4 regions of the Streptomyces sp. NPDC052036 genome follow, and region 4 is predicted to be linked to each of the others. Evidence: riboswitches for the same ligand, from Rfam matches in the RefSeq annotation. Region 4 holds a riboswitch; each other region holds the start of a gene.
What was found. Region 4 has a riboswitch for cyclic di-AMP ahead of AB0L95_RS29770 (NlpC/P60 family protein). Riboswitches for the same ligand answer to the same signal wherever they lie in the genome.

Region 1 (3,974 bases), on a different contig from region 4:
GTTGGTGGCGACGGCCAGGTCGGCGATGGTGACGTCCTCGGTCTCACCGGAGCGGTGGGACATCATGCACTTGAAGCCGCTGCGCTGGGCCAGCTCGACGGCGTCGAGGGTCTCGGTCAGCGAACCGATCTGGTTGACCTTGACCAGCAGGGCGTTGGCGGTGCCCTCCTCGATGCCGCGGGCGAGGCGCTCGGGGTTGGTGACGAACAGGTCGTCACCGACGAGCTGGACCTTGTCGCCGAGACGGTCGGTGATGACCTTCCAGCCGGCCCAGTCGTCCTCGAACAGCGGGTCCTCGATGGAGACGAGCGGGTAGGCCGCGACGAGCTCCTCGTAGTACTCCGTCATCTCGGCGGCGGAGCGCTCCTTGCCCTCGAAGAGGTACTTGCCCTCCTTGTAGAACTCGGAGGCGGCGACGTCGAGGGCGAGGGCGATCTGCTCACCGGGGGCGTAGCCGGCTTCCTTGATGGCCTCGAGGATCAGGTCGAGGGCCTCACGGTTGGAGCCGAGGTTCGGGGCGAAGCCGCCCTCGTCGCCGAGGCCGGTGGACAGGCCCTTGCGCTTCAGCACCTTCTTGAGGGTGTGGTAGACCTCGGTACCCCAGCGCAGGGCCTCGGAGAAGGACTCCGCGCCGATCGGGGCGATCATGAACTCCTGGATGTCCACGTTGGAGTCGGCGTGCGAGCCGCCGTTGAGGATGTTCATCATCGGCACCGGCAGCAGGTGCGCGTTCGGGCCGCCCAGGTAGCGGAAGAGCGGGAGGTCGCTGGCCTCGGAGGCGGCGTGGGCCACGGCGAGGGAGACGCCGAGGATGGCGTTGGCGCCGAGGGAGCCCTTGTTGTCGGTGGCGTCCAGGTCGAACATCGCCTGATCGATCAGGCGCTGCTCGGTGGCGTCGTAGCCGACGAGCTCCGGGCCGATCTGCTCGATGACCGCGAGGACGGCCTTCTCGACACCCTTGCCCTGGTAGCGGTTGGGGTCGCCGTCGCGGAGCTCGATGGCCTCGAAGGCGCCGGTGGAGGCGCCGGACGGAACGGCGGCACGACCCGTGCTGCCGTCGTCGAGGCCGACCTCGACCTCGACCGTGGGGTTGCCTCGGGAGTCCAGGATTTCCCGGGCTACGACGACGTCGATGGACGGCACGAGCATCTCCTTCATGGATGTGACGCTGGGGGTGCGGGGCACCTTGCGACTAGAGCCTAACCGTCCCGGGGCATCGGCCAGCCGACCGACCGTCCCGCGGACAGGGTGACGGTACACATTGTTCCATCGCGGAACAAAGAGCGGGTGACGAAGGAGGGACGCCGAGGCAAAAAGCCCCGCTCCGGTGCGTTCGGGGGTGCACGCACCGGAGCGGGGGGCCCGTGGGGACGGGGCGGGTCCTCAGGCGGCGCCGACCGTGGGGGGTGCGGCCGGGGGGAAGCCGCGGGCCGGACGCCGAAGAGCTGTCACTTCAGGTGCAGCTGCTGGCCCGGGTAGATGAGGTCGGCGTTCTCGACGATGTCCTTGTTCAGCTGGAACAGCTTCTCCCAGCCGCCCTGGACGTGGTGCTTCTGGGCGATCGCGCTGAGGGTGTCGCCCTGGACCACCTTGTACTCGCCGTCGCCCTTCTTGACCTTCTTGCCGGTCGGGGTGGTGACGGTCGTCCGGGGGGCCGGGCGCTGCGCGGAACGGCCCGCCGCCTGCTGCTCGGTCGAGCGGGTGGTGGTGCTCTTCACGGAGTCGCCGGAGCCGGTGGAACCGGTGGAGGTGCCCGTGGAGGCCGCGGCACCGTTGTAGGGGGCGCTGGTCAGACCGGTGCCGCAGACCGGCCAGGCACCCTTGCCCTGGCCCGAGAGGACCTTCTCGGCGACGGCTATCTGCTGACCCTTGGAGGCCTGGTCGGCGCGCGGGGCGTAGGCGGTGCCCCCGTAGGCGGCCCAGGTCGAGTTGGTGAACTGCAGGCCGCCGTAGAAGCCGTTGCCCGTGTTGATGGACCAGTTGCCGCCGGACTCGCACTGCGCGACGGCGTCCCACTGGGAGGCGGTGGCGGCGGAGGCGCTGCCGGCCGCCATCAGCGGGCCGGCGACAGCGGCGCCGGTGACACCGGCGAGCGCGATGGCGCGGACGGCCTTGGACGGACGGCGGTGCTTGCCCTTGCCTGAACACAGCATGGTTCGATCCCCTCACCGACGCCTGCGAGGTGAGCTGTCGGGTTCGGGCCGGTTGAGTTGCCCGGCCGCGCGCCTCCCCGGCGCACGGCTCCACCCCTAGCCGCACCCGGTCAACTCCCGGGCACGGCACCTACCTTGGGTCCCCCGCTCCTGCCTACGGCGCTCGAAGCGTCGACTGTTCCCGTACGGCCGCTGGCAGGATTCGGCGTTGCGACCGTCGGGGCCCGCTATGGCGAGCGGTCACGACCGTAAGCAGGCGACGCACCGAATTTCAAAGACGATCAAGGCTTATGAGACTCATGTCTCACTCTCGCCAAACCGGACATTCAGCGCGAAGCGGGGCGTGAAGTGGCCTCGTCGAGGCGGCAGTTCGGACGGCGGTTCAGGACCCGTCGCCGGACAGCCCGGACGTCACCACAAGACTCAGACCGGGCACGATGCGGTTGGGGTCGGCGCCGATCTCCTTCTTGTTCGCGTCGTACAGCGCGTGCCAACCACCCTTGAGGTCAAGGAAGTCGGCGATGCCCGACAGAGTGTCTCCGAGGCGGACGAGGTACGAGTCGTCGACGGTCTCGCGCCCGGCGGCGGAGCCGCGCGAGGCATGACGGCCGGCCGACTCGCCGGTGCGGCCGTCCGCGTCGCCCTCGTCGGCGTTGTCGCCGCGGTGGCGGCCGGCACCGGAGGACGAAGACGCCCCGCTCTGCCCGACCTTGTCCGACTCGTCGCTCTTCGTCGTGCCCGAGAGCGTGCCGAGAAGGCCGTCCGATCCGCTCTCGCTCTCGTCGCCCCCGGTCGAGTCGTCCGTCGCCGTCGAGGACGGCGAGGAGGAGGAAGGCGAGGACGACGGGGAGTCGGAGGAAGACGGAGACGAGGAGGACGACGGCGACTCGGAGGAAGAAGAAGACGACGAAGGCGATGTCGACGGCGAGTCCGACGAGTCCGACGGCTTGGCCGAGTCCGACGCCCCCGACGAGTGGTGGGACGTGGACGACTGGGATCCGTCAGACGCGTCGGACGGCCCGAAGCCCACCCCGGTGTCCGAGAAGAAGACGGCGCCGCCGCCGGAGGAGTGGTCGCCCACCCCCGTGTCGACGTCCGCGGCGGCCGAGTCCTTGCCCAGGCCGGAGACCACGCCACAGGTACCCCAGGCGGAGACGCCCCGGTGGTCCAGGACCTTCTCGGCGACGGCTATCTGCTGGGAGCGGCTCGCCTGGTCGGGACTGGGGGCGTAGTCGAGGCCGCCGTACTTGTCCCAGTCCTCCTGCGTCAACTGGAGTCCGCCGTAGTGGCCGTTGCCGTGGTCGGCGCTCCAGGAACCACCGCTCTCGCACTCCGCGACGCGGTCCCAGGTCGTACCGCTGGCCGCGCTCGCACCGGTGGCGGCCAGGAGCGGGATCGCGATCGCTGAGCCGGTGACCCCTGCGGCGACGAGGAGTGCCGGAGCCTGGCGGGGGCGACGGTGTCGGCCGTTCCCGGAGAGCATGCGGTTGCCTTTCACACGACTGCAGGGGCCAACGCGGCGGCTGTGGCGTACCGCCGCGTTGCTGCGTGAAGGTATCCGCAGTCGATCACTTGTCACAAGTTAATGCAGCACAGATCACGTGAAGATTACGGAGTTGAGAAAATGTCACCTTTTCGTGACCGTCGGCGTGTCCGCCACCTCAGTCCGCAGCGTCGGCGGTACAGCGGTGATCTTCCTTCGGAATCGGTGTGAACTCCACCGGAAGCGTGCGCAATCCGCGCATAATGAGTCCTCCACGCCAGCGCAAATCGGCAGAATCCGCCGCGAGTCGCAGGTCCGGGAGTCGGGTGAGGAGCGTG
Region 2 (3,974 bases), on a different contig from region 4:
AGGACAGCGGGCCAGGGCCCGGAACTCCGTACGAGGGGAGCGACATCCCGCACGAAGACACCAGCGGCGGCCCGGCCGTGAACCCTCCCCCGAAGGACAGCGAACGGCCCGCCGACCGGCCGGACGCCTGGCCCGTCGATCGGCCCGAGGGCCGACGCGACGGTCAACCCCAGGATCGGCCCGACGGTCAACCCCACGATCGGTCCGAGCACGTCCGGCCCCCGGAGCCCGGCTCGGCGGAGAGCCGGCGGAGTTCGTGCGCGCGGGCGTTTCTGCGGGCCCTGCCCGCGCTGCTCATCGGCCTCGGTGTCTGCTGCGGCCGGCTGACCCCGTCCGTCTTCCCGGCCGTCCCTCTCTTCACCGCCGCCCCGCTCGTCGCCGCGCCCCTGCAATCGCTGCGCGGCACCGTCGTCACCGGCACCGCGGCCCTCGCCGCCGTCCTGGCCGTGCACCTCGGGCTCGGCGTGCCAGGGTCGTCCGGCGCGGCCACCGAGGCGGTCACCACCGCCGCGGCCGCCGTACCCGCCGTGCTGATCAATGTGCTCGTACGCCGCAACGACGCACGCCTCGCCTCCGCCCGCCGGATCGCCGAGGCCGCCCAGCGCGCCGTACTGCCCGAGCCCCCCGCGCGGATCGGGGGGCTCCGGATCGCCGCCCGGTACGAGGCGGCGCAGGCCGACGCCTATATCGGCGGCGACCTGTACGCCGTCCAGGACTCACCGCACGGTGTACGGCTCGTGGTCGGGGACGTGCGGGGCAAGGGGACGGGTGCCGTGGCCGCGGTCGCCGTCGTGATCGGCGCCTTTCGGGAGGCCGCCGAGCAGGAGGCCACGCTGGAGGCCGTCGCCCAGCGCCTGGAACGGGCGCTGTCGCGCGAGGGCATCCGCCGGGACGGTCCCGACACCGACGAGGAGTTCACCACCGCGGTCCTCGCGGAGATCCCGCACGGGGAGGAGGGCGTCGTGCGGATCGTCGACCGGGGGCACCCCGCCCCCCTGCTTCTGCTCCCGGACGGCACCCTGCGCGAACTGGAGGCCCGCGAGCCGGCGCTGCCGCTCGGCATGGGCGACCTCGCCCTGGGGCCCGACCGCGCGGAGAAGTGGGACTTCCCGCCCGGTTCGACGCTGCTCTTCTTCACAGACGGCGTCTCGGAGGCACGGGACGTGCGCGGCGAGTTCTACGATCCGGTCGGCCGCCTCGTCGGCCGGGTTCTGCCCACGCCCGGCGCCGTGCTGGCCGCCGTCACGGAGGACGTCGCCCGCCACACCGGCGGTCAGGCCACGGACGACATGGCGCTGCTCGCCGTGCGCCGGTCCGAGCACCCCTGAACCCCTCGCAGGGCCAGGCACCCCTGAACCCGTCGAAGGGCCAAACACCGCTGAACGTCCGACCCTTGTCACGGTGGGTGAGCAGGGGGCCTCTCTCGCATAACAACTGACGTACCGTCAGAACGGATGGGGTGGATGGGGTGCGGTCAACTCGCCCGTTTTCCACCGTTCCTGTCGTTAAAGTCCTGGCCAGAAGCGTTAATGATCTGTCCGAAGAGCTTGGAATCCAGGCCTGGCGTCTATTAACGTTCGATAACGCAGCGCGGTCGTCCCAGCCGTCATCAGAGGCGGCTCCGTGCCCGTGTGCCGAATCCCGCGAGGGAGCCGGGGAACCACCACCTTGGGGTGAATCGAGCGGATATCGCCGTGTCAAAACGGTTGGTATACGCGCGTAGGAGACCTTCCTGCTCCGAACCCGTCAGCTAACCCGGTAGGCGAAACGGAAGGAAAGGAGTGCGCCCACGTGGCGTCCAACCGGCCTGCCGAGAGCACCTCGTTCGCTCCCAGCGGCACGCAGACGATCGGCTTTGCGTCCCGCCCCGACGAGGGCCCCTGGGAGGAGTGGAATCCCACCGAGGATTCCGTCCGCCCCGTCCGCGGTCGGCACCGCGTCACCAAGCAGCGCGGCGGCGGACTCGCCCGCAGCTCCACCGTTCTGGGCGTTGGCGTGATGGCCGCGGTCGGCGCGGGCGGCATGGCCACCGCGCAGACCGGCAAGCCGCCGGTGCCCATATCCCTCCCCGATCTCTCCTCGGTCACCCACTCGGCCAAGGAGCTCATCGGAGAGGACACCAGCGCCCCCGAGGGCTCCGCCACCGCCCTGAGCGCCGCCGGAGTGAGCACCGCCGACTCCGCCGCGGGCACCGAGGACGCGGGCGAGGCGCTGCGCAGCCGGATCATGCAGCAGGCCGAGTCCCAGCAGGACCGGATCGCCGCGGCGGCCGCACAGGCCGCCGAGGACGCCGCCACGAAGAAGGCTGCCGCAGCGGCGGCCAAGGCCCAGGACACCGCCAAGAAGGCGGTGGCGGCGGAGGTCAAGAAGAAGGCCGAGGCCGCCCGACTGGCAGAACTGGCCAAGCAGTTCACGCTGCCGACCTCCTCGTACACCCTGACCTCGCGCTTCGGTGACGCCGGCGCCATGTGGTCCTCCGGCTACCACACCGGCCTCGACTTCGCCGCCCCCACGGGCACGCTCATCAAGGCCATCCACAGCGGCACCGTCACCCAGGCCGGCTGGGCGGGCTCGTACGGCTACCGCACGGTCCTCACCCTCGACGACGGCACCGAGCTGTGGTTCTGCCACCAGTCGTCGATCAGCGTCAGCGTCGGCCAGAAGGTCTCCACGGGCGACGTCATCGGCCGCGTGGGCGCGACCGGCAACGTCACCGGGCCGCATCTGCACCTGGAGGTCCACCCGGGCGGCGGCAGCGCGATCGACCCGATGGCGTGGCTGCAGAGCAAGGGCGTCAACCCCTGACATCCGCGTCCGCGCCCTTCTCCCCGGCGCGTGCCACTTCCTGAACCCCGGCGGTCCTGGCGACAACCCCCGATGTCAGGGCTGCCGGTCAGGCGTGTCCACGTCCTTCCGGCCGGAACCCGGCAGGCCGGAATTCACCCATGTGGAACAGCCTCCGACCGGAATAATGACTTCCGGATCGAGTGCTGAAGTAGCACATGACTTCCCTTCGCAAGCTCGGCTCCTCGGACCTCGAGGTCTTCCCCCTCTCCCTCGGCGGCAACGTCTTCGGCTGGACCGCCGACGAGGCGCAGTCCTTCGCCGTGCTCGACGCCTACGCGGCGGCCGGCGGCAACTTCGTCGACACGGCCGACGTCTACTCGGCGTGGGCACCCGGCAACAAGGGCGGCGAGTCCGAGACCGTCATCGGCAAGTGGGTCGCGGCGCGCGGCAACCGCTCCGACGTGATCATTGCGACCAAGGTCAGCCAGCACCCCGAGTACCAGGGGCTGGGGGCCGCCAACATCAAGGCCGCGGCGGACGCCTCCCTGCGCCGCCTGGGCACCGACTACATCGACCTCTACTACACGCACTTCGACCAGCCCGAGGTGCCGGTGGAGGAGATCATCGGCGCGCTCGACGAACTGGTGAAGGCGGGCAAGGTGCGCGCCATCGCCGCCTCCAACATCTCCGCCGAGCGCCTGCAGGCGTCCCTCGACTTCTCCGAGCGCGAGAACCTGGCCCGGTACGTGGCGCTGCAGCCGCACTACAACCTGGTCTCGCGGGACACCTACGAGGGCCCGCTGCAGGACGTCGCGGCCCGCGCGGGCCTGGCGGCCGTCCCGTACTACGCCCTCGCGTCCGGCTTCCTGACCGGCAAGTACCGGCCGGGCACGACCGTGGACTCGGCGCGCGCGCAGGGCGCGGGCAAGTACCTGGAGACCGAGCGCGGCCGGCATGTGCTCGCGGCCCTCGACGAGGTCGCGCAGGAGCGCGGCGCGCAGATCCCGACGGTGGCCCTCGCGTGGCTCGCGGCCCAGCCGACGGTCGCGGCCCCGATCGCCTCCGCCCGCACGGTGGAGCAGCTGCCCGCGCTGCTGGCGGTGGCGGACCTGACCCTGACGGAGAAGGACCTGGCCAGGCTGACCGAGGCGTCCGCGTAAACGCGGCATCCGACGAGGGCTGTCCCC
Region 3 (3,974 bases), on a different contig from region 4:
GACGCCGAGGGAGGGCGGCACCAGGCCGAAGACCAGCCAGCCGGCCTTGGGGGCAGAGCCGCCCATGGGCGTGTGCCCCGACAGCGGCCCCTGGCGCCTTCAGCGTGCCCACGGCATCCGGCGGCGGGCCTCACCCGGAACGGGTGAGCGGGCGCGGTCTGCGTCACTCCGGCAGTCGGCGCATCTCCACGACGTGCAGTCCGAGGGACTGGCAGCGGGCCAGCAGCTCGTACACCTGCGCATCGTCGAGGACGGGGCCGAACAGGAGGGTCTGGCCGGACATGGTGACGTGCTCCAGCTCCGGAAAGGCCTGGGCCAGCGTCTCCGACATCTGCCCGTCGACACGGATCTCATAGCGCATGAGCTGCTCTCTCGCGGATGGCCTGGGGCGGGTGACGTGCGCCTCTCCCCGTGATGGTCCGCCCCGGTGCGTCCCCGCACCTCACCTGGGGCAGGTGAACGGCTCCGCCGTCAGTCCTTCACGGCGATCTTGAACACGATGATCAGCAGACCGATCACCAGGTTGATCGCGGCAGAGACGGCCACCAGGCGCCAGGAGGCCCCGGCATGGCGTGCGGCGGCGGCCGACCAGCCCATCTGCCCCGCCACTGCCACGGAGAGCGACAGCCAGACCGTGCCCCGCAGATCCAGGCCCAGCAGCGGGCTGACGGCGACCGCGGCGGCCGGCGGGACGGCTGCCTTGACGATCGGCCACTCGTCACGGCACACATGCAGGACGGTCGCGCGGTCCAGGCGCGACTGCGCCAGGCGGGCGCCGAACAGCTGGGCGTGCACATGCGCGATCCAGAACACCACGCCGGTGCTGACCAGCAGCAGCACCATTTCGCCCCGCGGCAACGGGCCGTGGGTACCGGCGCCGACCACCACCGAGGCGGCGAGCAGGGAGCCGTAGACACCGCCGGTGTAGTCGGCACGCGCCCGGCGTTCGGCGATGCGCGCCCGGGCGTCGGAGTCGTCCGCCTTGGGCCTGCGTCGCATGGGGGATGACCCTCCTGATCGCTCCACGTCATCGTGCCGCAGCACCGGACTGATCATGCTTAACCAGCCGAATAGCGGAATATCAGAAATATAAGGCGAGAGCGCGCAATCGGGCCCCGATGGACCCGGTGGCGCGAGCGAAGCGCCCTGCCGGCCGGGGCGCTCAGCGCCACCGGGCGGCGCGCGAGCGTCCTCGCGCTCCGTTCCGCCCGGAAAGCGACGACCGGTCGAGGAGCGGATCAGTGAAAAGCGAAGCTCGATGGGAACGCCCAGACGAAAATCACACTTAGGTATCGGACATTTCGCGCTTCAATCTTCACGCCAGGCACACAAGTTGGCTAAGTTGACGGCTAGGCCAAGCGACTCCCTCCGGCGAACCTCGCCGGGTTGCACGGCCTCCGCCGAATCCGATGCACCTCGACCGCAACCGGAACCGGGGACCCAACCGACCACGGGGTGAATCGGCTCAACTGCTCGCCGAGGCAGGGGCCGTAGGGCACACCTTCCGGATCCGTCCGCCCGAACCCGTCAGCTAACCCGGTAGGCGGAGCACGGAAGGAGTACGACCCCATGGCGCCGGAGCGAACCCCGGGCCCAGGAGGCTTCGGCCCCCATGGCATGCGCAGGTTCACCGAGGACGACGGTCCGAGCCGCGACGAGGTCCAGCAGCGGATCCGCAGCCTGTACGACCGGGCGGAGACCGACAGCGGAACCTTCAACGCGACGCGCGCGGTGGCGACGGGGACGCAGAGGCGTGCCAACCCGGTACTCGACAAGGATCGCCGACGCGTCGACCCGGCACTCGAGGACATGGCCCGGCAGTGGTTCGAGGCGGCGCGTCTGAGTCTGGGGCCGACCGTTCCGGCGGCACTGCCGCGCGACAGGATGCCGGACAGCTCGTCCTCGGCCCGGCCCTCGGAACCGGCGAGTATTCCGGTGAGCGACCTCGTCCTCCTTCTCCGCGAGCTGGGCCTGGCCGATCGGCCCGACCGCGAACTCACCGCCGGCCCGGCCGCGCGTCCCGTGGCCGAGCTGACCGCCGCCGTCGCGGAACCGGCCGCGCGCCCCGTCCCGGAGCTGACCGCCGGCCCCGTTGCGGAGCTGACCGCCGGCCCCATGGCCGCGTTGCCCGCTGCCCCGCCGAAGCTGCCGGACACGCCCCAGGTCACGCCCGCCGGGGCCGCCGAGCCCGAGTCGTCCGCCCCGCAGACCGCCAAGGAGCACACCCGGCAGAGGCTCTCCGCGGCCCGTGACCTGCTGGCCCAGCGGTCCGCGCGGCAGGGCACGCCGTCCCCGGCGGTCGAGCCCAGTCCCGCGATGGACGCCTGGCGCTCGACGGAGGGGCAGGACGGCCTCGCGGTCCACGAGGCCTGGCAGTGGCAGCAGCCGTCCGCCCTCGGCATGGACCTCCCGGCCGCCTCGCCCGACGCGGGCCTCTACGCCACCGCCCCCGCGGCTCCCCTCACCCCGGATCCACTGACGTACCCTCAACTGCCCACGGCGGCCGAACCGTTCCTCGCCGCCCCCCAGGCGTTCCCGACCATGGACCCCCTGCCCGCCGCACCCGAACTCCCCGCCCCCGAACCATTCCTGCCCACCCCCGAACCGTTCCTCGCCACCCCGCAGCCGTTCCCCACCGCCGAACCGTTCCCCGCCGCCGAACCGCTGCCCGGCGCCGAGGTCGTATCGGGCGCCGGACTCCCCTTGGGGATCGGCGGGGCGCAGGAGCCGGGGTACGACACGAAGTACGCGAAGGCGGTCGCCTTCGCCCGTGCGCAGATCGGCAGGCCCTGCCTCTGGGGCGCGGCCGGACCCGAGTCGTACGACGCCGCCGGTCTCACACAGGCCGCCTGGAGGGCTGCCGGGGTGACTCTCCCGCGTGCGGCCCGCGACCAGTCGGTGGTCGGCACGGTGGTTCCCCTCATCGACATCCAGCCCGGCGACCTCGTGTTCTTCAATCCGGACGCCGGCCATGTCGGCCTGAGCACCGGCAACGGCATGATGATCCACGCTCCGGGCCCGGGCGCCTTCATCCGCGAGGAGGCGGTCCTCTACGCCGGTGAGGCGGCGATCCACAGCGTGATGCGGCCCGCGTGAGGCCACCCGCGTGACGTGACCCGGGGGCGGGCGTGCTCGGTTCGCCCCCGGCGCCGTCGACGGACCTCAACCGGGCTCGCGGGCGACCGTTCGTCGATCACCGGTGGCGGAGTGTGTCCGAAGGGACGTCCCTGCGGCTGTTCCGACCGTTCCACCTGCGAGTTCGGACCGATCACGCGGCGGCCGTCGGCATTGCGGCAGGCGGTTTCGCGTAGCAGCGTAGGGGATGTGAGAGGCCCGATTGTCGAGCGGATCCACCGCAAGAGGGACCGCAGAGGCTGGCTGAGCGGCGCGCCACCCCCTTGGTGGGTGAAGGTGCTGCCCGTGGTCCTGCTGATCATCGTGGGCATCGTGAGCCTGGTCGCACCCTCGCCGCTGGACATCGGATTCCTTCTGGGAGCCATCCCGCCCCTGGCCGTCCTGTCCTACGGGCCCGCGGCCACCGCCGGGCTCGGCCTTCTCGTCGTAGGACTGCAGCACACCCGCGTCTTCCACCTGGACCGGCCGGGCAGCACGGACCTGCTCACGATCAGCTTCGTTGCCGTGCTGAGCGTGTTCGTGTCGTATGTGCGCAGCCATCGCGACGCCCAGCTCAACGTCGAACGCACGGTCGCGGAGGCGGCCCAGAACGCGCTGGTTCCGCCGCTGCGCGAGCAGGTGGGGCTGGTCCACTGCGCCGGTCTGTACCGCGCGGCCCAGCGCGGGACGCTCGTCGGCGGCGACTTCTTCGATGTGCGCGAGGGCCCCACCGGGGTACGGGCGGTCATGGGCGATGTGCAGGGGCACGGGCTGTCGGCGGTCTCGACCGTCGCCTCGCTGCTCGGGGCATTCCGGGAAGCGGTGCTCGACCAGCCCGATCTGCCCTCGGTCGCCTCCCG
Region 4 (3,974 bases):
CCCGCGCCCGACTCCACGATGGTCCGGAGGTCCTCCATCAGCGCGTTGAACCGCTTGACCGCGTTCGTCGAGCGGGCCGCCATGCCGTACGCCTCGTCCACGCGGCGCAGTGCCTGCGCGAAGCTGACCTTCTCCCGCTGGGACAGGGCGTCGATCATGGCCTCGGCGCGCTCGCCGATGCCCCGCTTCGGCACGTTCAGGATGCGCCGCAGCGGAACGGAGTCCTCCGGGTTCGCCAGCACCCTCAGGTAGGCGAGGACGTCCCGGACCTCCTTGCGCTCGTAGAAGCGGACGCCGCCGACGACCTTGTAGGGCAGGCCGACGCGGATGAAGACCTCTTCGAAGACACGGGACTGTGCGTTGGTGCGGTAGAAGACGGCGACGTCGCCCGCCTTGGCCTCGCCCCGGTCGGTGAGGCGGTCTATCTCGTCGGCGACGAACTGCGCCTCGTCGTGCTCCGTGTCGGCGACATAGCCGGTGATCCGCGCGCCCGCACCCGCGTTGGTCCACAGGTTCTTGGGGCGGCGCGACTCGTTGCGCTCGATGACCGCGTTGGCGGCGCTCAGGATCGTCTGCGTGGAGCGGTAGTTCTGCTCCAGGAGGATCGTGGTGGCGTCCGGGTAGTCCTCCTCGAACTGGAGGATGTTGCGGATGGTGGCGCCGCGGAAGGCGTAGATCGACTGGTCGGCGTCACCCACGACACACAGCTCGGCGGGCTGGAGGTCGTCCCCGCCGGGCGGTACGTCCACAGGGTGCTCGGACGTGCCGACCAGCTCGCGGACCAGGGCGTACTGGGCGTGGTTGGTGTCCTGGTACTCGTCGACGAGGACGTGGCGGAAGCGGCGGCGGTAGTGCTCGGCGACGTCCGGGAAGGCGCGCAGCAGGTTGACCGTCGTCATGATCAGATCGTCGAAGTCGAGGGCGTTCGCCTCGCGAAGCCTCGACTGGTACAGCGTGTACGCCTGGGCGAGGGTCTTCTCGAAGCCGTCGGCGGCCTGCGCGGCGAAGTCCTCCTCGTCGATCAGCTCGTTCTTCAGGTTGGAGATCTTGGCGCTGAACGACTTGGGCGGGAATCGCTTGGGGTCGAGGTCCAGGTCACGGCAGACGAGCGCCATCAGACGCTTGCTGTCGGCGGCGTCGTAGATCGAGAAGGAGGACGTGAAGCCGAGCCGCTTGCTCTCGCGGCGCAGGATGCGGACGCACGCGCTGTGGAAGGTCATCACCCACATCGCGTTCGCGCGCGGGCCGACGAGCTGCTCGACGCGCTCCTTCATCTCGCCCGCGGCCTTGTTGGTGAAGGTGATCGCGAGGATCTGCCCGGGATGCACACCCCGCTCGGCCAGCAGATAGGCGATGCGGTGGGTGAGCACCCGGGTCTTGCCGGAGCCGGCGCCGGCGACGATGAGCAGGGGAGAGCCGGCGTGCACGACCGCCGCGCGCTGGTTCTCGTTCAGCCCCTCCACCAGGGCGCGGGGGTCGAGGACCGGGCGGGGCGCGCCGTCGCGGTAGTGGGTGTCCCGGGCCGGCGGCGCGTCGAAGCGCCCGCCGAACAGATCGTCCGGAATCGGCTCCGGAGTGTGATCGTCCTCGGGCGGCGGGGACTCCTCCTCCGGGGCCGAGTCGGCCTGAAGGTCCGCCAGGAAGCTGTCGTCAAAGAGGCTGCTCATCGCTCTCCGAGTCTAGGGCGCTCCACCGACAACCGGCCGCCGTCCCGGAAACTCCGCGCCCGGACCGCACCGGCGCCGCACGCGTCACCGTACGGGCCTGCCCGCTCACGGTACGCGCCCGGCGCATGCCTCCGTAGCCGAGATCACGGAAATGTATCGGGCATATCTCGCATCAACCTTCACAGGAGCCACAGCAGTTGGCTAGCGTGCGGGCGGGCCGCACGACCCCCACCGGCGAACGTCGCCGGGCCGTGCGGCCTCCGCCGAGTCCGGTGCGCCGTGTGGCGGCCGGAGCCGGGGACCCACCCGACCTGGGGTGAATCGGCCGAGTGTCCTCGGGGACTCGGCCGTAGGGCACACACCTTCCGAACCACCCGCCCGAACCCGACAGCTAACCCGGTAGGCGGTGCACGGAAGGAGACGCCTTTCATGGCGCCGCACCGCAAGTCCCGCCCCTCGGGCCCACGCCTCGCGGGCATACGCACCCCCGCCCTCGCGACGGCGGCCCTGACCTCCGTGGCGCTGCTCTCGCAGACGGCCCAGGCCGCGCCCTCCGCCGACGGCAAGCCCGGCATCGAGGAGGTCGAGAAGAAGGTCGACGACCTCTACCGCCAGGCGGAGTCGGCCACCGAGAAGTACAACGCGGCCAAGGAGCGATCGACCGAGCAGCGCAGACACGTCGACAGGCTCCTCGACGACGTCGCCCGGCGCACACAGAAGCTCAACGACGCGCGTGAGCAGCTGGGTTCGTTCGCCGCCGCGCAGTACCGGACCGGGTCCTCGGCCCCCGACACGGCCACCTTCCTGCTGGCCGACAACCCCCAGGACTACTTCGACCAGACGCAGCTGATGAGCCGGCTCACCGGCCGTCAGAAGGAAGCGGTCGACCAGTACGTCACCGACCAGGCCGCGACGATGAAGAAGCGGCGGGAGGCCGCCGACAGCCTCCGGACGCTCACCGAGTCGCAGACGGCCCTGCGGACGGCCAAGACGGACGTCCAGGACAAGCTCTCCGCCGCACGCCGGACGCTGTCCGAGCTCAACGCTCAGGAGAAGGCGCGACTCGCCACCCTGGAGAAGCAGAAGCAGGAGGAGGCCCAGCGCCAGGCGGATGCGCTGGCCCGGCAGCAGGCGGCCGAGCAGAAGGCAGCCCAGCAGTCGTCGCCGAGCGCCTCGACCGGCTCCACGGGGTCCTCCACCACGAACCCCTCCTCGGGGTCCGCCGCGACGGACTCCTCGAACGCCACGCAGGCCGCGAAGGTCCTCGCCTTCGCCCGCGCGCAGATCGGCAAGCCGTATGTGTGGGGCGCGACGGGCCCCGGGTCCTACGACTGCTCGGGCCTGACCCAGGCCGCGTGGAAGACCGCCGGGGTCACGCTTCCGCGCACCACGTACGACCAGGTGAACGTCGGCACGACGGTGCCGCTCGCCGACGCCCGGCCGGGCGACCTGATCTTCTTCTACGACGACATCAGCCACGTCGGCATCTACATCGGCAACGGCATGATGATCCACGCTCCCAAGCCGGGCGCCTATGTCCGCGAGGAGTCCGTCTACTACGGCGGCGCGTCGATCATCCACAGCGTGGTGCGGCCGGCCTGAGTCCTACGGCGCCGGGTGCTGTGCGCCGCGCGGGCACGGCCGGGTGCGCGGGGCTGCCTGCGGGCTTCACGCGCGCGTGGGGTTGTTTTCGGGCTTCACGCGCGCGTGCCCCGCACGCAAGCCGGGCGCACGTCCCTAGCATCGGGCGCATGTCTGGCACCTCCGCGCTCCGCACCTGGCGGGCGCAGCGCCCGCCCGCCACCGGGGCCGCCGTGATGGCGACCGGCATCCTGTCGGTCGGGCTGCACCAGACCGGGTACGAGCTACTCTCCCGTATCGCCCTCGCGCTGGCGGGCGTCGCCTGGCTGGGAGTGGCCGCCGTCATCGCTCTGCGGCTGCTGGGGGCGCGCCTGGAGTGGCCGGTCGGCTCCCCGGCCGCGCTCGCGGTGGTCCCGGCCACCGCCGTGCTGGGCACCCGGTTCTCACTCCTGGGCCGGCAGCAGCTCGCCGAGGCGCTCTTCGTGCTGGCCGTCGTGCTGTGGGCGGCCCTGGTCCTCCCGGTCGTACAGGACTGGGAGCGCGGTATGTCCGGGGCGGTGTTCCTCGGCTGTGTGGCGGCGGAGGCGATCGCGGTGCTCGGGGCGGTGCTGGCCGCGGCTGTACGGGTGACCTGGCTCGCCCATCTGGCGCTCGTGTTCTTCTGGTTCGGACTGGTGTTCTACCTGATCGGGCTGTGGTGCTTCGACCGACGGCAGGTGACGGCCG

Region 1: it holds a riboswitch for cyclic di-AMP, as region 4 does, so the genes downstream of both, AB0L95_RS05975 (transglycosylase family protein) here and AB0L95_RS29770 (NlpC/P60 family protein) in region 4, are expected to answer to the same signal.
Region 2: it holds a riboswitch for cyclic di-AMP, as region 4 does, so the genes downstream of both, AB0L95_RS39280 (M23 family metallopeptidase) here and AB0L95_RS29770 (NlpC/P60 family protein) in region 4, are expected to answer to the same signal.
Region 3: it holds a riboswitch for cyclic di-AMP, as region 4 does, so the genes downstream of both, AB0L95_RS22610 (NlpC/P60 family protein) here and AB0L95_RS29770 (NlpC/P60 family protein) in region 4, are expected to answer to the same signal.

Annotation. Positions count from the first base shown of each region.
Region 1 covers NZ_JBFAWW010000002.1:431,486-435,459, reverse strand. Annotated here, with positions in the region: gene eno (phosphopyruvate hydratase) at 1-1,149, opposite strand, end outside; gene AB0L95_RS05975 (transglycosylase family protein) at 1,449-2,153, opposite strand; cyclic di-AMP (ydaO/yuaA leader) riboswitch at 2,158-2,325, opposite strand; gene AB0L95_RS05970 (transglycosylase family protein) at 2,536-3,636, opposite strand; gene AB0L95_RS05965 (cytochrome P450) at 3,815-3,974, opposite strand, start outside.
Region 2 covers NZ_JBFAWW010000058.1:15,155-19,128, reverse strand. Annotated here, with positions in the region: gene AB0L95_RS39285 (PP2C family protein-serine/threonine phosphatase) at 1-1,328, shown strand, start outside; cyclic di-AMP (ydaO/yuaA leader) riboswitch at 1,623-1,780, shown strand; gene AB0L95_RS39280 (M23 family metallopeptidase) at 1,792-2,805, shown strand; gene AB0L95_RS39275 (aldo/keto reductase) at 3,003-3,947, shown strand.
Region 3 covers NZ_JBFAWW010000016.1:98,275-102,248, reverse strand. Annotated here, with positions in the region: gene AB0L95_RS22620 (hypothetical protein) at 164-361, opposite strand; gene AB0L95_RS22615 (hypothetical protein) at 472-999, opposite strand; cyclic di-AMP (ydaO/yuaA leader) riboswitch at 1,389-1,562, shown strand; gene AB0L95_RS22610 (NlpC/P60 family protein) at 1,570-3,096, shown strand; gene AB0L95_RS22605 (PP2C family protein-serine/threonine phosphatase) at 3,325-3,974, shown strand, end outside.
Region 4 covers NZ_JBFAWW010000027.1:69,500-73,473, reverse strand. Annotated here, with positions in the region: gene pcrA (DNA helicase PcrA) at 1-1,667, opposite strand, end outside; cyclic di-AMP (ydaO/yuaA leader) riboswitch at 1,919-2,088, shown strand; gene AB0L95_RS29770 (NlpC/P60 family protein) at 2,097-3,269, shown strand; gene AB0L95_RS29765 (tellurite resistance/C4-dicarboxylate transporter family protein) at 3,419-3,974, shown strand, end outside.